DNA from 3 places in the Tropicimonas sp. TH_r6 genome. Region 1 is predicted to be linked to each of the others. Evidence: riboswitches for the same ligand, from Rfam matches in the RefSeq annotation. Region 1 holds a riboswitch; each other region holds the start of a gene.
What was found. A riboswitch is a leader RNA that binds a small molecule or an ion and turns the genes downstream of it on or off. The one in region 1 is predicted to bind cobalamin.
Positions count from the first base shown of each region.

Region 2: linked by a shared signal. The riboswitch ahead of cobW (cobalamin biosynthesis protein CobW) and the one ahead of R3X27_RS10290 (DUF4198 domain-containing protein) in region 1 are both predicted to bind cobalamin.
Region 3: linked by a shared signal. The riboswitch ahead of bluB (5,6-dimethylbenzimidazole synthase) and the one ahead of R3X27_RS10290 (DUF4198 domain-containing protein) in region 1 are both predicted to bind cobalamin.

Region 1 is NZ_JAWMPX010000008.1:111,766-117,895, forward strand. It holds gene cbiE (precorrin-6y C5,15-methyltransferase (decarboxylating) subunit CbiE) at 1-421, opposite strand, end outside; gene R3X27_RS10270 (precorrin-8X methylmutase) at 418-1,059, opposite strand; gene R3X27_RS10275 (sirohydrochlorin chelatase) at 1,056-2,183, opposite strand; gene R3X27_RS10280 (GNAT family N-acetyltransferase) at 2,559-3,005, opposite strand; gene R3X27_RS10285 (GNAT family protein) at 3,056-3,646, opposite strand; cobalamin riboswitch at 4,107-4,323, shown strand; gene R3X27_RS10290 (DUF4198 domain-containing protein) at 4,460-5,251, shown strand; gene cbiM (cobalt transporter CbiM) at 5,264-5,881, shown strand; gene R3X27_RS10300 (cobalt ABC transporter permease) at 5,878-6,130, shown strand, end outside.
Region 2 is NZ_JAWMPX010000017.1:48,791-54,920, reverse strand. It holds partial or broken gene cobN (cobaltochelatase subunit CobN) at 1-292, opposite strand, end outside; gene R3X27_RS16150 (GNAT family N-acetyltransferase) at 293-748, opposite strand; gene cobW (cobalamin biosynthesis protein CobW) at 745-1,824, opposite strand; cobalamin riboswitch at 1,930-2,126, opposite strand; gene R3X27_RS16140 (cobalt-precorrin-6A reductase) at 2,120-2,884, opposite strand; gene R3X27_RS16135 (cobalt-precorrin-5B (C(1))-methyltransferase) at 2,881-3,969, opposite strand; gene cobA (uroporphyrinogen-III C-methyltransferase) at 4,069-4,929, shown strand; gene R3X27_RS16125 (cobyrinate a,c-diamide synthase) at 4,926-6,130, shown strand, end outside.
Region 3 is NZ_JAWMPX010000019.1:4,341-10,470, forward strand. It holds gene R3X27_RS17010 (arylsulfatase) at 1-2,204, shown strand, start outside; gene bluB (5,6-dimethylbenzimidazole synthase) at 2,295-2,975, opposite strand; cobalamin riboswitch at 3,026-3,206, opposite strand; gene R3X27_RS17020 (cytochrome c biogenesis CcdA family protein) at 3,255-4,007, opposite strand; gene R3X27_RS17025 (sulfurtransferase TusA family protein) at 4,137-4,367, shown strand; gene R3X27_RS17030 (fumarylacetoacetate hydrolase family protein) at 4,389-5,225, shown strand; gene R3X27_RS17035 (pyridoxal phosphate-dependent aminotransferase) at 5,248-6,130, shown strand, end outside.

The DNA.
Region 1 (6,130 bases):
CATGGGCGAAGAACGGGATGGCCTGTTCGGCGGGGCGTCCGTGGACGGTCAGCGTCTCGACATCGGCCAGCGACCATTTCATCCGCACGGCGGCGAGCTGAAAAGCGGAAAGCTGCGGGTGGAAGAGCACTGCGTCCGGGCCAAAGCGGCGCAGGAAGAGCGCGCCGGCGGAATACCAGAGCGGGTCCCCGGTTACCAGCACGGCGACCTTGCGGCCGCACAGCCGCTCCAGTTCTTCGGCCAGTTCGCGGAAGGGCGAGGGCCATTCGAGCCGCTCTGCCGCCAGATGCGGGACCAGCGACTGGTGCCGCGCGCCGCCGACGACGATCTCCGCCGCCTCCAGCCGGGCCCGGGCCGAGGGGGCGAGCCCCTCCCAGCCATCCTCGCCTATGCCGATCACGTCGAGCCAGGGCGCAGTCATGTTCCGTCTCCCGTCAGACCGAGGGTCAGCGCATTTACCGCCGCCGCCGCCATGGCGGAGCCGCCGCGCCGGCCCAGGACCGTGGCGAAGGGCACGCCGTGATCGATCTCGGCCAGCGCCTGCTTGCTCTCCGCCGCGCCGACGAAGCCGACGGGGAAGCCGAGGATCACGGCCGGTTTCGGCCAGCCCTCTTCGAGACGCTCCAGCAGGTGGAAAAGCGCCGTGGGCGCGTTGCCGATGGCAACGATGCTGCCTTCGATGCGTTCGCCCCAAAGCTCGACCGCCGCCGCCGAGCGGGTCGTGCCCAGCAGTTTTGCAAGGTCGGGCACGGTGGGGTCGTTCAGTGTCACAACCGGGGCCGTGCCGTCCGGCAAGGCGCGCGCGATGATGCCGCGCGCGACCATCTCGCTGTCGCAGAAGATCGGCGCGCCCCCCGCGAGGGCCGCGCGCCCGGCCTCGACCGCGCCCCGGGTGACGCGCAGGTCTTCGACCACATCGACCATGCCGCAGGCATGGATCAGCCGGATGGCCATTTTCCGCGCCGTCAGAGGCAACGCGGAGAGATCGGCCTCGGCCTCGATGGTCGCGAAGCTCTGGGCGTAGATCGCCTTCGGATCGCGCTCGTACTCCAGGGTCATTCGTCCTTCAGGTGCTTGCGCACGCTTTCCGGGCCCATCGGGTGATCGGCATGGGGATAGGCCGGGTGGCTGTGGCCGTGGTCATGCGAATGTCCGTGATCATGGTGGTGGTGATGTCCGTGGCCATGGTCATGATCATGGCTGTGCCCGTGATCGTGGTGATGACCGGCATCGAGCCGGCAGGCGCCGGTGCAGAACGTGTCGCAAAGCTGGCAATCCTCGACATTGGAGCCCGGAGCGCTCGCCCCTTGCCCCTCGACATGGTGGTGATGGCTCTCCTGCGGGGCGCCAACCTCGGCTTCAAAGCCGAGCACCTGCGTGCGGTATTTGCACAGCCCGCAATTCATGTCGTTCTTGCCCTCGAGGATCTCGGTGATCCGTTCGGCGAAGGTCTCCAGCACCAACGGGTGGTCGTTGAGGTAGTCAGCCTTGATCCACTGGGCTTCGGGATGGGCCTCGGCGACCATGTCCGTGAAGCCGTAGATCCGGTCGATCAGGACACCGGTGAAGAGGAAATAGGGAAAGACGATATAGCGCTTGAAGCCGAGCTTGGCGGCCTGTTCCAGCGCCGGCTCGACCAACGGGAAGGTGACGCCGGAATAGCCGACCTCGCACCAGCCGAAGCCCATGCCTTCCCAGAGCATCCGGGCAATCTTGGAGACATTGGCATTGGCATCCGGATCGGACGCGCCCCGACCGATCACGACAAGGCAGGTCTCGTGCAGCGGCACCTCACCTTGCTCTTTGTTGGCCTTGGCGACGGCGGTTTCCACACGCTCGGCGGCGGCGGCGATCATCTTCGCATCGACGCCGAGATCGCGGCCGTAATCGACCTGGATCCCGTGCTCTGCGCCATAGGCGTTGAGCACCGAGGGGATATCGTTCTTGGCATGCATGGCGGCGAAGAGCATGCCCGGCACGGCAAGGATACGGTCGCAACCGGCTTCCCGCAGGTTGTCCAGACCGACGCGGATCACCGGGTTGGCGAATTCGAGATAGCCGTAATCGACCATCCAGTCCTGCGGCAGCAACGCGGGGAGTTTCTCGGCCAGCACCGCGAACTGATCCACGGCGGCCTGGGAGCGCGAGCCATGCCCGCACAGCATCACACCGATCTTGCTCATGCGCGGGTCTCCCCGAGGCGGGTTTTGCGGAAAACGTACATGGCCTGGCTCCTTCGCTTGCCCTGCCGGGGCAATACGGGGCCAGTGCGGGGGCTGCAAGCGCCCGCCATGACGACGATCAGTCGCTCCCCCGGTTTGGGTCGGAGCTTCCTCTCTCCCGTTCAGCCTTCCGGCATCGTCTGCGGGAGACGTATCAGCAGGCAGGCAGGGTCGCAAGACAGAGTGGCGAGGATGGCGCAGCCAGAATGTCCCGAAAACCCGCTTTGCCGACCTAACAGCGACTCGATTGCGCAGGCAAAGAGTAGCTCAAAGGATAATGGTGGTTCCGTTTGGAGCCTTGCCTTTCTATCGAAGGATGGCCCTGGGTCCTCAGAGTCAGGCACCCGGCATGGCTAATTTGCGGTTCATCTGGCCAGAGGGCTCGTGCATCTCGTCTTCGACAAACTCAAATCCGTACCGTTCATAGAATGGACGCCCAATGGCGTTGTTGCGAAACACCTCGACTCTCAACGGGCCTTTGAGGGCGACTGCGTGGTCGACCATAGCGCGGCCAAGCCCCTTGCCGTGCTTCGACGGGTCCAGGAACAAGCCGCCGATCTGGTTTCCCAGTAGCGCAATGAACCCGATGATCGCTCCATCTTCCTCCAAGACGAAGGTTTCGGTCATCGGCATGTAGATGTCCCGGATCTCTTGTTCGGATTGCGCGACAAAGCTTTCGCTCAGAAATGGGTGAGCAACCGCATTGGCGCGTTTCCAGACGGCCATCACAGCTTCAAGATCGTCTGTTCTATACGCTCGGATCGCTTCGTGGATGTCGTTCATGACCAAATCTCCTTCGTGTCGCTTGGCATCCCTCGGCTTGACGCACTGCGTCAGCCCGATTGGCTTTCCAGCCGCCATGTCAGGTTTGCCTTCACAGTCGGCCATTCGCTTGCGATGATCGAGTAGACGGCCGTGTCGCGGATCGAACCATTGGCCATGATCATGTTGGAGCGCAATATACCGTCAAGCTTCGCCCCCAAACGCTCGATGGCACGCCGACTTTGGACGTTCACGAAATGGGTTCGAAACTCGACACAGATACAGTCCAGTGTCTCGAACGCGTGCTGCAACAACAGCAACTTGCATTCGGTGTTGAGCGGCGTTCTCTGGACGGATCTCCGGTACCATGTCGATCCTATTTCAACGCGCCGATTGGGGGCGTCGATGTTCATGTAGGTCGTCATTCCGACAGCCTTGCCGGTCGATGTGTCGATCACGGCAAAGGGCACCATGGTCTTGAGCGCCAACCGCCGATCTATTTCGGCTTCCATTCCCGCAGCATCTGGGACCGTGGTGTACCACAACCGATGCAACTCACCGTCAGCGGTCGCCTCGGCGAGATCGGCACGGTGTGTCTGCGACAATGGAACCAGCGAAACAAATGTCCCGTCGGTGGAAAAAGGTTCAGGCCAAACGCTCATGCACATCTCCAACACTCGATCGACACGGATTCAGACTCCAGAATCCGAAGCCAGGCAAGTTGGGTTTTGAAACGGCTTGCCGAGCCTCCATAACTTCGAGCACCTCGCTGCGGTTCGCCACGTCTTTCTTGAACCTTCTGTACAGGGCGATGCTCGCGTCCGTCTCCAACTCGGCATTTTGTCAGGCCGTACGCTTCCGTGAAAGCCCGCCATGCGCGGTCAGCGGACCTTGCGGCAGCATCATGATTGGTCGACAGTGAACGGCATCTGTCGAAAGCGATCAGAGGACGGTTTTTCTTCGTCGAGGATGTCGCTGCTCTCCTGACGGGCTTCTCTATGCCCCGTACCCCGATATCTTGCGTTCCGAAGTCGGCGCAACCAAACTGATCGGCTCGGCGCTGACTGTCTTCGTGCAGCCGCTCATCACATATGCCCGATTGACAAAGCTTGCCCTCTGCGCCCACAAGGACGCATCTTCGGTTCCCCGGACGGAGTCAAGCGCCAGGGGACGTAATAGGGAACACGGTGCGGCGTACCCATCAGGGACCAAAACCGTGGCTGCCCCCGCAACTGTAAGCGGTGAGTGCGGTCGAACAAGCCACTGGGGAAATCCCCGGGAAGGCCGGCCAAGCTGAGACCCGCGAGCCAGGAGACCTGCCGAGGAGACCTGTGGGCACGCCCGCAGGGCATTCCACCGGACGCCGGGGTGAGCGTCTGGCGCGAAGCGGTCCTGGTGCAGTCCACCCTCTTCGAGCCAAAACCCCGTCCGTCCTTTCAGATCCGCCGCATTGCGGCATTTTGAGAGGCGACGTTATGTACGTACGTAACTTCCTGCTGGCAAGTTTCGCCAGCCTTGGCTTGGCAACCGTCGCTTCGGCGCATTTCCAACTTGCCTACACGGTTGACACGATGATCGAGCGGCCCGGTGATGTTCCGGTCAAGCTGATCTTCTGGCATCCTTTCGAGAACGGTCATGTGATGGACATGGGCGAACCGCTCGAATTCTACGCCGTGCATCGCGGCGAGAAGATCGACCTTATGGAGACATTGTCTCCCATGACGTTCAAAGGGGCGAGCAACGAAGCCGCGGCCTTTGACGCCTCCGTTCCGGTCAAGCGTTCGGGCGATTACGTGCTCGTGCTGGTTCCCTCGCCCTATTACGAAGAGAGCGAGGACATCTATATCCAGCAGATCACCAAGGCCTATTTGAACCGCAACACCATGCCCACAGATTGGGACAAGCCGCAGGGGCTCGCCACAGAGATCCTGCCGCTGAACAAGCCGACCAATGTGCTGGCCGGCTCCAGCTTCACCGGTCGGGTGCTTTCGGAGGGCAAGCCTGTCGCTGGCGCGGAGATCGAGGTTGAGTTCATGGCCGCCGAGCCGGATATGGAGGCCAACGTCCCAGGTGAAATGACTGCGCAGCCGACGCCAGCCGGCGCCATCGTCGCCCTGTCGGACGAGACCGGCTATTTCACTTTCGGCATTCCGAAAGCCGGATACTGGGGTTTCGCGGCGCTCGGAGCCGGGCCCGAGACCGAGTATGAGGGCAAGGAACTGAGCCAGGATGCGGTGATCTGGATCCGCGCCTGGGACATCGAGTGAGGAGCGGCGCCCGTGCATATCGTTGACGGAGCCCTGTCCAACCCTGTCGTGATCGGCGGTGCTGTGCTCGCCATCGGCGGTCTGGCGCAGGGCCTGCGCCACCTGCCGATGGAGAAAATCCCCGCGGCCGGTGTTCTTTCGGCCACGTTTTTCGTGGCCTCGCTGATCCATGTGCCGATTGGGCCGTCCTCGGTGCACCTGATCATGAATGGTCTTGCTGGGCTCGTGCTCGGCTGGGCCGCCTTTCCGGCGCTGTTTGTCGGGTTGCTGCTACAAGCGGTGTTTTTTGGCTTCGGCGGGCTGACTGTGCTTGGCGTCAACACGCTGGTCATCGCCGCGCCCGCAGTGATGGTCGGGCTGCTGCTCGGGCCGCGCGTACAGGCGGGCAGCCAGAGATCCGCCGCGGTCTGGGCCGCGATTGGCGGCGGTGCTGCCATTGCCCTGACAACCGCTTTCGTTGCGGCTGCCCTTGCGCTGACCGGCGACGAGTTTCTTCCCGCCGCTAAACTGGTCTTCGTGGCGCATATCCCGGTCATGGTCGTCGAGGCTTTGCTGACCGGAGCCGCCGTCTATCTCGCCAAGCAGGTCAAGCCTGAGCTGTTCGACAACCTGCAGGAAGTTCCCCAATGATCCGTACCCTGTTTCTTGCGGTGGCCATCGCGGCGGCGCCGCTTCCGGCGCTGGCCCACAAGGTCATCATGGGAGTCTTTGCCTCGGGCGATCAGATCGAGGGCGAGCTGGGCTTCTCCGGAGGCGACGCGCCTGCGGGGCAGCTGGTCGAGGTGTTCGACGGCGACGGCAACAAGCTCGGCGAGGCGGTGACCGATGTTGACGGCTTCTTCCTGTTCACGCCCGAGCAGGCCGTGATCCATGTCTTCA
Region 2 (6,130 bases), on a different contig from region 1:
CAACCGCATACGTCCAGTATGCCGCTCCGCCCAGAACCCGCACGATGACCAGCTTCGAGCGCTCGGCCGTGTCGCCGATATATTTGTCGACCGAGAATGGATGCGAAAGCCAGCCGAGATTGGCCAGTCGCAGGCTCGGCGCGGCCTCGCCCAGTCCTTGTCGCGCCTCCGAGAGCGCGGCCAGTTCCGTGTCCGCCGCCGAGAGGAAGATCACATCGGCGGGCGTCTGGCCGGGATCGACCGGTTCGCTGCCATCCGAAACCTGGCCGGGCGTGGCCGCGAGCAGATGCATTCAGAGCGCCTTTTCCATGAAGATCGAATGCGGGCTGTCGGGATATTCTCCGAACCGTTCGCAATTGCTGAAGCCATGGCGGCGATAGAGCCTGTGCGCGTGTTCCAGCGTGTTGCCGCTCTCGAGCTTGAGCATCCCGAGATTCCGCTCCTGCGCCACGTCAGTTGCATGATCGACAAGGGCGTCACCGATTCCCATGCCGCGCGCATCCGGGTTGACGAACATCGATTTCAGCTCGCCATAGCCTTTCCGCTCGGCCAGGGCGATGCAGCCGAGACTCCGGCCGCCCCGCTCGGCAACAAAGAAATGGATCCCCGGCATGCAGAGCCCGTCAATCGACAGGTAGTGGTTGGAATCGCCGGGGAACATCGAGTCCAGCAACCCGTGGCTGGCCTGAAGCAGCCCCGTTGCGCCGGCCTCGCGCGGATTGGCGCGGCGGATGGTAAACTCGCTCATGCCGCGAGGGCCTTTTCGATGGCGAGACGGTCGAGCCCGGCCTGTCCGATCACCACGAGCCGTGTCTCGCGGGTCTCTTCGGCGGCAAAGGGGCGGTCGAAATAGCTGTCGATGCGCGGGCCGACAGCCTGGACCGTCAGCCGCATCGGCTTTCCGGAGACGGCCGCGAACCCTTTCAGACGCAGGATGTCATGGGTTCGGATCACCTCGGCCACCTGCTCGGCGAAGGCCGCCGGGTCGGCGATCTCGGGACGGGTGACGACGAAGCTTTCGAACTCGTCATGTCCATGGGCGTGCTCGTGATCATGATCGTCGTGATCATCATGGTCGTCATCATCGTCATGGTGGTGATGGTGATGGACCTCGTGACGGCCCGCCATGTCCTCCTCGGCGCCCATGCCGAGCCCCAGAAGCACCGCCGAATCGACAACGCCCATCTCCGAATGCAGCACCGAGACGCCCTTGCGGACCTCGCCGCGCAGCTTCTCGGTGAGCATGCCGGCTGCCGCGCTTCCCAGCAGGTCGGCCTTGTTGACAACAACCATATCGGCGCAGGCAAGTTGGTCTTCGAAGAGTTCCGAGAGCGGGGTCTCGTGGTCGATCGTGTCATCGGCCTCGCGCTGGGCATCGACCGCCGCTTCGTTGGCGGCAAACCGGCCCTCGGACAGCGCCGGGCCGTCGACCACGGCCACCACGCCGTCAACGGTCACGCGGGTGCGGATATCGGGCCAGTTGAAGGCTCGGACCAGCGGCTGCGGGAGGGCAAGGCCGGAGGTCTCGATGACGATATGGTCGGGAGCCTCGCCACGGTCGATAAGCTTTTGAATCGCGGGGAGGAAATCTTCGGCCACGGTGCAGCAGATGCAGCCATTGGACAGCTCGACCACGTCCTCATCCTTGCAGCCCTCAATGCCGCAGCCCTTGAGGATCTCGCCATCGACGCCGAGATCGCCGAACTCGTTGATGATGAGCGCGATGCGCTTGCCATTCGCGTTTTCGACCAGATGCCGGATCAGCGTCGTCTTGCCGGCGCCGAGAAAGCCGGTCACGACCGTTGCGGGGATCTTCTGTGCCATCGATCTGGCTCCTCAAGCGTTGTTCCCGGGTGCGAATCTTTGCGGGGGGCAGCGGACGCCCGGATTGCCCGGAGCACCCCGCCCGAGCCATATCCCGCACCGGCCTGAAGCCGGCAGTCACGAGGCAGGTCTCCTGGCTCGCGGGTCTCGGCCCACACCCGCCTTCCCGGCTCTCACCAGTGGCGCGGGGTGCCGGCTCGCCGCGTACAGTCGCGGGGGCGGCCGCGTTTCGCCCCCTCGGGGCAGCGCGTTCCCTCTTGGCCCGGAGCGGATCTCCGGGAACCTCGTGGGGCGGTTATGGGGTCCGGTCCGAAGCCGTGTCAAGCGCGAGCAGGTTTGCGATGGCTGCAAGCGCGGTAGCGCTGTCATGGATGGTGTGCCCATCTGGCGGGAGTGCAGGGCGGTCGATCATCAGGACCGGGATACGACAGGCGACGGCGGCGTCGAGCTTGGCCCGTCCCGCGCCGCCGGAGTTCTTGCTGACCAAGTGGGTGATGGCGTGAGTCTCGATAAAGGCGCGTTCCTGCGCCTCGCTGAAGGGCGGTCGGGCGAGGATCTGGTCGACATGTGGCGGCAGATCCTTCAACGGCTCGATGGCGCGCAACAAGAGCGTGACGTCAGGCCGCGAGCCGAGTGCCGGTGCGGAGCCGGAACCCGTCGTCAGAAAGGCGCGCGCGCCGCGTGGCAGCGCCGTGATTGCGGCCTCCAGACTTGGGACGTGCTGCCAGTCTTCGTGTGGACCGGCTGTCCAGCCCGGGCGCTCCATCCGCAGGAGCGGGATGCTGGCATGGCTGGCGGCCAGCGCCGCATTGGCCGAGATCCTGGCGGCGAAGGGGTGAGTCGCATCGACCAGCAGGGAGACGCCTTCGTCTCGCAGCCAGGCGGCCAGCGCGTCCGCCCCTCCGAAGCCGCCAAGGCGCAGCTGGCCGGGATAGGCGGCCGGGGCCCGGGTCCTGCCGGCGAGGGACACCGTCAGGCGCAGGGGATGTCGAGACAGCGCGTTGGCGAGATCGCGCGCCTCCGACGTGCCGCCAAGCAGCAGGAGATGCGCATTGTTCACGGCGCCCGCGCTCCGTCGGCATCGGCCAGGGCGACGAGGGCACCGGCGCGGTCGATCATCAGGATGTCGACCGTGATATCGGCTTTCGACACCACCGCCTGCGCTCTGTTCCGTGCGGCTTCTGCGATGGCACAGGCCAGCGGCGCGCCGACAATGCCGAGCGCCTGGTTGGCGGTGTTGCACCCCGCGATTTCGGCTCTGTCCGCGCCAAGTGTTGCCGCAAGATCGGCCAGCGCCTCGAAATCGACTTGCGAGCGGGCGGAATGCAGATCCATCGCACCCTGCGCCAGCTTGGTCAGCTTACCGAAGCCGCCGGCGATAGTGACGCGCGGGGCAGGGTGTCGGGCGAGGTATTTCAGCATTCCGCCTGCGAAATCGCCCATGTCGAGCATGGCGTGGTCGGGCAGGCCGAAGCGTGCCTGCGCAACCTTCTCGGATGTGGCGCCCGTGGAGCCGCAGACATGGGGCAACCCGGCGGCGCGGGCAACATCGATGCCGCGATGGATCGAAGCGATCCAGGCCGCACAGGAGAAGGGGCGGACAATGCCGGTCGTTCCGAGAATCGAGAGCCCGCCAAGGATGCCGAGGCGCGGGTTCCAGGTCTTCTCCGCGATGGCGGCACCGTCCGGAATGCTGACCTCGATGTCGAAATCGCAGGGAATCGCGGCGGCTGCACAGAGATCGCCAAGCGCGCGGGTCATCATTTCGCGCGGGACAGGGTTGATCGCCGCTTCGCCCGGCGGGATCGGCAGGCCGGGGCGGGTCACTGTGCCGACGCCCTCGCCGGCAATAAACCGCAGGCCATCTCCCGACGCGCCCGCCCGCACGGTCACAGTGATCTGTGCGCCATGGGTCACGTCCGGGTCGTCCCCCGCATCCTTGATGACCGAAGCCCGCGCCCAGCCTTCGCCCGACTCGGCGGCCACCAACGCGAAAAACGCCGTTTGGCCCCGGGGCAGCGTGATTTCGACCGGATCGACCCATTCGCCCGTCACCAACGCGCCGGCGGCGGCGGCGGCGGCGGCCGTGGCACAGGCGCCAGTGGTGTAGCCGGTGCGGAGGGGGCCTGTCGGTTTCCTGCTCATGGAGCGAGGTATAGCCGGATTGCGACATGTCGCGACAGGGCGAAAGAAGGACGCCCGTGGATCTCGCCATTGCCGCTGCGCAGCGATAAGGTGCGCGCCATGACGAATGAGACCGCTATCACGCTTCCCGATCACGATTGGCCCGAATTCCCGCCGGGCCTTGTCTGGCTTGTTGGTGCGGGGCCGGGCGAGCCTGGCCTGTTGACGCTGCAGGCGCTGTACGCGCTGCGCGAAGCGGATGTGATCGTGCATGACGCGCTGGTTGACCCGCGGATCCTCGAATGGCGCCGCCCGGAGACGGAGATGGAATATGCCGGCAAGCGCGGCGGCAAGCCTTCGGCCAAGCAGCGCGATATTTCGCTGCGGCTGATCGAGCTGTCGCGGGCCGGCAAGAAGGTGCTGCGGCTCAAGGGCGGCGATCCCTTCGTTTTCGGGCGTGGCGGCGAGGAAGCGCAGACGCTGGTGCAGGCCGGCGTGCCGATCCGCGTGACGCCGGGCATCTCGGCGGGCATTGGCGGGCTGGCCTTTGCCGGCATCCCCGTGACCCATCGGGACGTCAATCAGGCGGTGACTTTTCTGACTGGACATGACCAGTCCGGCGCGACGCCTTCGGCCATCGACTGGCCTTCCATCGCCAGGGGCAGCCAGGTGATCGTGATCTATATGGCGATGAAACATCTGAAGCAGATCACCGGAAATCTTCTTGGTGCCGGGCGCGCGGCCGACGAGCCTGTCGCCATTGTCTCCAATGCGACTCGTCCGGAGATGCGCGTACTGGAAACGACGCTGGGCAAGGCTGCGGCCGATGCACAGGACCATGGCATGGAGGCGCCGGCGATTGTCTGCGTCGGTCGTGTGGTGGCGCTGCGTCAGGTGATCGACTGGGCCGGGCAGCTGCGCGGCGAGCCGGTGCGGGATCTCGATCCGCTCGGAACCGGAGGGACCCGGCAAGTCTCATGAGCGCGCGCGGCTTCGTGATCGCCGCGCCAACCTCGGGCGCTGGCAAGACAACGGTGACGCTTGGCTTGCTCCGGGCGCTGAAGCGGCGCGGCATTGACGTGCGCGCGGCCAAGAGCGGCCCGGACTATATCGACCCAGCCTTTCACGAAGCCGCCTGCGGCGCGCCATCGGTCAATCTCGATGCCTGGTCGATGCCGCCGGAAGCGCTGCGGGCGCGGGCATCCGCGCAGGGGGGCGAGCTGCTCGTGGTCGAGGGGGCGATGGGCGTGCTCGACGCAGGGCGTGACGGCAAGGGTTCGGCAGCGGATCTCGCGGAGGTGCTGGGACTGCCCATCTTGCTGGTGCTGGACGTTGCCAAATCCGGGCAATCGGCGCTGCTGCCGGCGATTGGGCTGCAGGCGTTGCGGCCGGACCTGCCGTTGGCCGGGGTGATCCTGAACCGCGCCGGGACCAAGGCACATGCCACGATGGCTGCGCGGCCGCTCGACGAGGCGGGAACGACCGTTTTCGGCGCCCTGACCCGCGACACCGCCCTGCACCTGCCGGAACGGCATCTCGGCCTCGTGCAGGCCGGCGAGACGGAGGGGCTCGACGCCTTCCTCGACCGCGCCGCCGACCGGGTTATCGCTTCTCTGGATCTCGACGCGATCCTCGACGCCGCGGAGCCGCTCCCTTCGGGCGAGGGCGACTTCGCCCGCCTGCCGCCACTCGGCCGCCGGATCTCCGTCGCCTCGGACGCCGCTTTCGCCTTCGCCTATCCGCATCTGCTCGCCGACTGGCACGCGCAGGGCGCGCAGATCCTTCCCTTCTCGCCGCTTGACGACAAGGGCCCGGACCCGCTCTCCGACGCGGTCTACCTGCCCGGTGGCTATCCGGAACTCTTTGCCGGACAGCTCGCCGGTGCTGGCAAATTCCGCAGCCTGATGCGCGACGCGGCCGAGCGCGGGGCGCGGGTCTATGGCGAATGCGGGGGCTTCATGGCGCTGGGGCAGGGGCTGATTGATGCGGAGGGCGAGCGGCACGAAATGCTCGGTCTGCTCCCGCTCACGACCTCCTTCCGGCAGCGTAAACTGACGCTTGGCTATCGACGGCTGACGCCGATGCCGGGCGCCCCGTGGAAAGGGCCGCTGCTGGGGCACGAGTTTCATTATGCGACCATTCTGCAGGAGGGGGCTGCGGCACGGCTCTTCGTTGCCAACGA
Region 3 (6,130 bases), on a different contig from region 1:
GAAATGTCGAGGCGCCGCCGCTCTTTCGCGTCTCCGCGCCGGAAAACGCCCCCAATGTGGTCATTGTCCTGGTGGATGATCTCGGCTTTGCCGGCACGTCCGCGTTTGGCGGGCCCGTCCCGACGCCGGAATTCGACGCGCTTGCCGCCGAGGGGGTGGCCTTCACCAATTTCCACACCACCTCCGTCTGCTCTCCGACCCGCGCCGCTCTGAAAAGCGGGCGAAACCATCACGTCAACAACATGGCCGGTGTGACCGAGAGCGCGACCTCCTTTCCCGGCGATACCGGGATGATCCCGGACACGGTGGCGCCACTGGCCGAGATCCTCCGCCTCAACGGCTACAGCACAGCCGCCTTTGGCAAATGGCATGAAACAGCGGCCTGGGAGGTCAGCGTCGCGGGGCCGCATGACCGCTGGCCAACCCGGCAGGGTTTCGACAAGTTCTATGGTTTCATCGGTGGACAGACCAACCAATGGGCGCCGTCGATCTATGACGGGGTGAGCCCGGTCACGTTGCCCGCCGACCCGGACTATCATTTCCTTCCCGACATGACCGACAAGGCGGTTGACTGGATCAAGTTCCAGAAAGCGCTGACCCCGGACAAGCCCTTCTTCGTCTATTTCGCGCCCGGCGCGACCCATGCACCGCATCACGTACCGCAGGATCTGAGCGCGCAATGGAAGGGGCGGTTCGACCAGGGCTGGGACACGTTGCGCGAGGAGATCCTCTCCCGTCAGGTTGCCACGGGGATTGCCCCCGAAGGCACCGTGCTTCCGCCAAAGCCCGAGGCCATCCCCGACTGGGACAGCCTGAGCGAGGATGAGAAGACGCTCTTCACGCGGCAGGTGGAGGTATTCGCGGCCTTTATCGAGATGACGGATCGTGAGATCGGCCGGGTGATCGATGCGGTCGAGGAAACGGGTCAACTCGACAATACGCTGATATTCTTCGTCTTTGGCGACAATGGCACGAGCGCCGAAGGCGGGCGCAACGGTCTTTTCAACGAGATGACCTATTTCAACGGCGCCGAGCTGAGTGTCCAGGACATGCTGGAATATCACGACGTCTGGGGCGGTCCGGAGACCTTCAACCACATGGCCGCCGGTTGGGCCGTGGCTTTCGACACACCTTACAAATGGGTCAAGCAGGTCGGCTCGGATTTCGGCGGAACCAAGGTCGGGATGGCTGTCCACTGGCCCGAGGGCTTCGCGGCGCGGGGCGAGCTGCGTGATCAGTTCACCCATGTGATCGACGTGGTTCCGACCGTCCTCGAAGCGATTGGCCTTCCGGAGCCGCGCATGGTGAACGGTGTGCCGCAAGTTCCGATCCAGGGCACCAGCATGATCTATGCCTTTGACGATGCCGACGTGCCGGAGCGCCACACCACGCAGTATTTCGAGATGTTCGCCAACCGCGCGATCTATCGCGATGGCTGGCTGGCCCGCACGATCCACAAGGCGCCTTGGGAGGCAAAACCGCGCGCCGCGCTGACGGACGACGCTTGGGAACTCTTCGATACGAAGAGTGATTTCAGCCTCTCGCAGGACCTGTCCGAGGCGCATCCCGAGAAGCTCGCGGAGCTCAAGACCATCTTCATGATCGAAGCCGGACGCAACCACGTGCTGCCGATCGACGATCGTGTCCTTGAGCGCATGAACCCGGCCATTGCCGGACGGCCGGACCTGATGGCGGGGCGAACCTCGCTCACGCTGGCCGAGGGCATGACCGGGATGACCGAGAATGTCTTCCTGAACGTCAAGAACCGGTCCAAGACGATCACCGCCTCGGTCGAGGTGCCCGCGGATGGAGGTCATGGCACGATCATCGCCCAGGCCGGTCGTTTCGGCGGGTGGTCGCTCTACGTGAAGGACGGGGTGCCGGCCTACACGTACAATTTCCTTGGCCTGACGACCTATACGGTTGCCGCGACGGACCCGCTGCCCGGAGGGACACATGAGATCCGCTTCGAGTTCGACTATGACGGGGGCGGTCTGGGCAAGGGTGGGGACGCCACGCTTATCGTGAACGGTGAGACGGTCGCCACTGGCCGGATCGAGCGCACCCAGCCGATGATTTTCTCCGCTGAGGAAACCGCTGATGTCGGCATCGACCTGGCCACGCCGGTGGTCGAGGAGATCGGCGCGGAAGAAGTTTCGCGCTTCACCGGCACTGTGGAAAGCGTGACCGTGGACATCCGGTAGAGCCGAACCCGGAGGCCGCGTCTGCGGTGCTCCGGGACCGACATTGTCACGGGTGCTGGGTCGGGAAGGGGCGCAGCACGTGCGGCGGCGTCAGGCCCGGTTGCCCCAGCGATCCGCGAAGACAAGCTCCTCAAGCGGCAGCCGCTTCTGCCAGCCGATGCTCTCCAGCTCCGGGCGCTCATGCAGCTCCGTCACATGCCCGAGGCAGAGATAGGCCACCGGTACGACGCTCTCCGGAAGTCCGAGGATCTCGCGCAGTTCGTCCGTCTCGATGATGCTCACCCAGCCGACTCCGATCCCCTCGGCCCGTGCCGCCAGCCAGAGATTCTGCACCGCGCAGACGGAGGAATAGAGATCCATGTTCAGGTCATGCGTGCGCCCGAGCACGACCCGACCACCGCGCGAGCGGTCGCAGGTGATGCAGAGATTGACCGGCGCCTCGACGATCCCCTGCAACTTGAGCGCTGAGTAGAGGTTGCGCTTCTCCTCCGGGAACATTTCCCGCGCCTCCGCATTGGCCCGCTCGAAACCGGCGCTGATGCGCGCCTTGACCGTCTCGGAGCGGATCACGAGGAAATTCCATGGTTGCATGAAGCCGACCGACGGCGCGTGATGCGCGGCCGTCAACAGTCGTTCCAGCACGGCATCGTCGATCGGCGCCGGCGTGAACTGGCTGCGCACGTCGCGACGCGAATAGATCGCCCGATAGACGGCGGCGCGTTCTTCGTCGGAAAAGGGCCCGGCGGGCCCGAGCGTGGACTCTTGCTGCATGACAAATCCCCTGTCGCGGCAAATTGGCGACCCGTCCGCCGTCCGCGCGGAAAGGGTCCATCTCGTCTGGCCGGTCTTCTGACTTGGTTTCTCCCGGAGCGGCGCCTTCCCGGCGCGCGCCAGTGGCCATTGCCGCCCCGTCCACCTCACAGCGTTGGGCACGTGGCGGAATCGCACCGCCTTCCCGATTCTCCCGGAAGGGTCCCGGGCACCAGACGGTGTGAGAGCTAGGCGAGGGCAGGGAGAGAGGCAATGGGCGGGTTGTCCCACCCGAGGGCCTCAGCCGAGCATGGCGAGCGCTGGGAAGGTCTCCAGCAACCAATAGGAGAACTGGCTGAAGCCGCCGGTGAGCATCAGCAGGCCGATGGTCCAGAGGAGCAGCCCCATCACCCGTTCGATCTGCGCCATATGCCGCTTCATCCAGCCCATCAGCCCACTCAAAGAGGGGAAAAACGCAGCGACCAACAGGAAGGGAATGCCAAGTCCGGCGGCATAGACCGCCAGCAGCAGCGTGCCGCGGGCGATGCTGGCCTCGGAGGCGGCCAGCGACAGGATGGCGCCGAGCTGCGGGCCGATACAGGGCGTCCAGCCGAAGGCGAAAGCCAGCCCGAGAATATAGGCGCCAAAGGCCGAGCCGCCGCGGTCGCCAGCATCGAGCCGGGCCTCGCGTTCGAGGAAGGGGATGCGAATGATGCCAAGGAAATGCAGCCCGAAAACCATGACAAGAACGCCGGCCAGGCTGTTGAAAACCTGTTGGTTTTGTAGAAAGAAGGCGCCAAAGGCGGAAGCTGTGAACCCGAGGAACAGGAACACCGTCGACAGGCCCATCACGAAGAACAGCGCTGTCAGGATGACCCGCTGCCGGCCCGTGCGCCCTTCCGACATATCCGTCATCGAGATCCCGCCCATATAGGCCAGATAGGGCGGCACGATGGGCAGCACGCAGGGGCTCAGAAACGAGATCAACCCCGCGACAAGCGCGATGGCCATGGCCGGCAGAAGCGCGGCGTCGATGATTTCAAATCCGAACATTGGATCTCCTCTCCGATCTGCTCTATCGGCTTGACGCGCGCGCGTCACGGGGGAACGGGGTCACATTGGCGTGGCCGTTGCCGAGATGTCCTGTGGACGCCGCGCAAATCTACGCCTAGAGATCGGGATATGACCGATCCGACCCAGCTCGACGCGCGTGGCCTGCTCTGCCCGCTGCCCGTTCTCAAGGCCCGCAAGGCGTTGAAACCCTTGCCGGAGGGGGCCGAGCTGCTGGTTTTGGCCGACGACCCGGCCGCCGTGATCGATGTCCCGCATTTCTGCACCGAGGCCGGCCACACGCTGCTGGACCAGTCGGAGAACGGGGCGCATCTGGAATTCCGCATACGCAAGGGCGGCTGATCCGCCCGGGAGGAGAAACGCATGAAACTCTGTCGCATCCGCACCGCGTCGGGCACGATCCCGGCCATGATCGACGCTGAAGGCAACCCGCGCAGCCTCGACGGCAAGCTCGAGGACCTGACCGCCGCCAGCCTCGCCGAACTCGACGCGCTCGCCGCGCTGGACCCGTCCACACTGCCCGCGCTGGAGAGCCCGGATTACGCCCCGATCCTCGGCGATATCGGCCGCATCTTCTGTATCGGGTTGAACTATTCCGACCACGCCGCCGAGGCCGGGCTCGACGCGCCGGAGCAGCCGATCCTCTTCATGAAGGTCTGCCCGCCCACCGGCGCCAACGACCCCGTCACCCTGCCCAAGGGTTCGGAGAAATCCGACTGGGAGGTCGAGCTTGGCGTGGTGATCGGCAAGAGGACGCAGCATGTCTCGGTTGAAGAGGCGTTGGACAGCGTCGCCGGCTATTGCGTCGTCAATGACCTGTCCGAGCGTGCTTTCCAGATCGAGCGTGGCGGGCAGTGGGTCAAGGGCAAGTCCAGCGACGGTTTCGGCCCGGTCGGTCCCTGGCTCGTCACAGCCAACGAGGTGCCGGATCCGCAGGATCTCGACATGTTCCTCGATGTGAATGGCGCGCGCTGCCAGACCGGCAACACGTCGAAGATGATCTTCACGGTCGCCGAGATCATCAGCCATCTGAGCGAATTCATCACCCTGCAACCGGGCGACGTGATCTCCACCGGCACGCCCCCGGGCGTCGGCATGGGCATGAAACCGCAGAAATTCCTCCGCGACGGCGACGAGATGCATCTCGGCATTGCCGGGCTCGGCGAGCAACGCCAGCAGGTGAAAGCCTGGGGCGCCTGAACCCCGCCGAAAGGACAAGCTTATGAAGACAATCGCAGGCTTCGACCGTATCGGCGAAGAAAACGCCTTCGCCGTGCTCGCCCGTGCCGGGGAACTTGCCGCCACTGGCAAGGACATCATCAATCTCGGCATTGGTCAGCCGGATTTCCCGACCCCACCCAATATCGTCGAGGCCGCGATCAAGGCGCTGCGCGACGGCCAACACGGCTACACGCCGGCCACCGGTATCCTGCCTCTGCGCGAGGCTGTCGCCGCCGACCTGCACCGTCGTTTCAATGCGGAGGTCAATCCGGACAATGTGATCGTCGTGCCGGGCGGCAAGGTGACGATGTTCTCCGCCATCCTCATGTTCGGTGAACCCGGCGCGGATATCCTCTATCCCGATCCCGGCTTCCCGATCTATCGCTCGATGATCGAGTTCACCGGCGCGCGGCCCGTCCCGGTGCCGATCCGCGAGGAGAACGGGTTCGGTTTCTCGGCAGAGGAGACCCTCTCGCTGATCACGCCGGAAACCCGCCTGCTGATCGTCAACTCGCCGGCCAATCCCTGTGGCGGTGTCACGCCGAAGGCAGAGGTAGACAAGCTCGTTGCCGGCCTCGCCGCGCACCCGCATGTCGCCATCCTGTCGGACGAGATCTATGACCAGATGCTCTATGACGGCGAGAAACATGTCACCCTGCTGGACTATCCGGAGATCCGCGACCGGCTGATCCTGCTCAATGGCTGGTCCAAGACCTATGCCATGACCGGCTGGCGGCTGGGCTATTCGGTCTGGCCGGACGGGCTCTATGACAAGGTGCGCAAGCTGGCGGTCAATGCCTGGTCCTGCGTCAACGCGCCGGCGCAATTCGCCGCTCTCGAAGCGCTGACCGGTCCGCAGGACGCAGTGGGCGAGATGCTGGCCG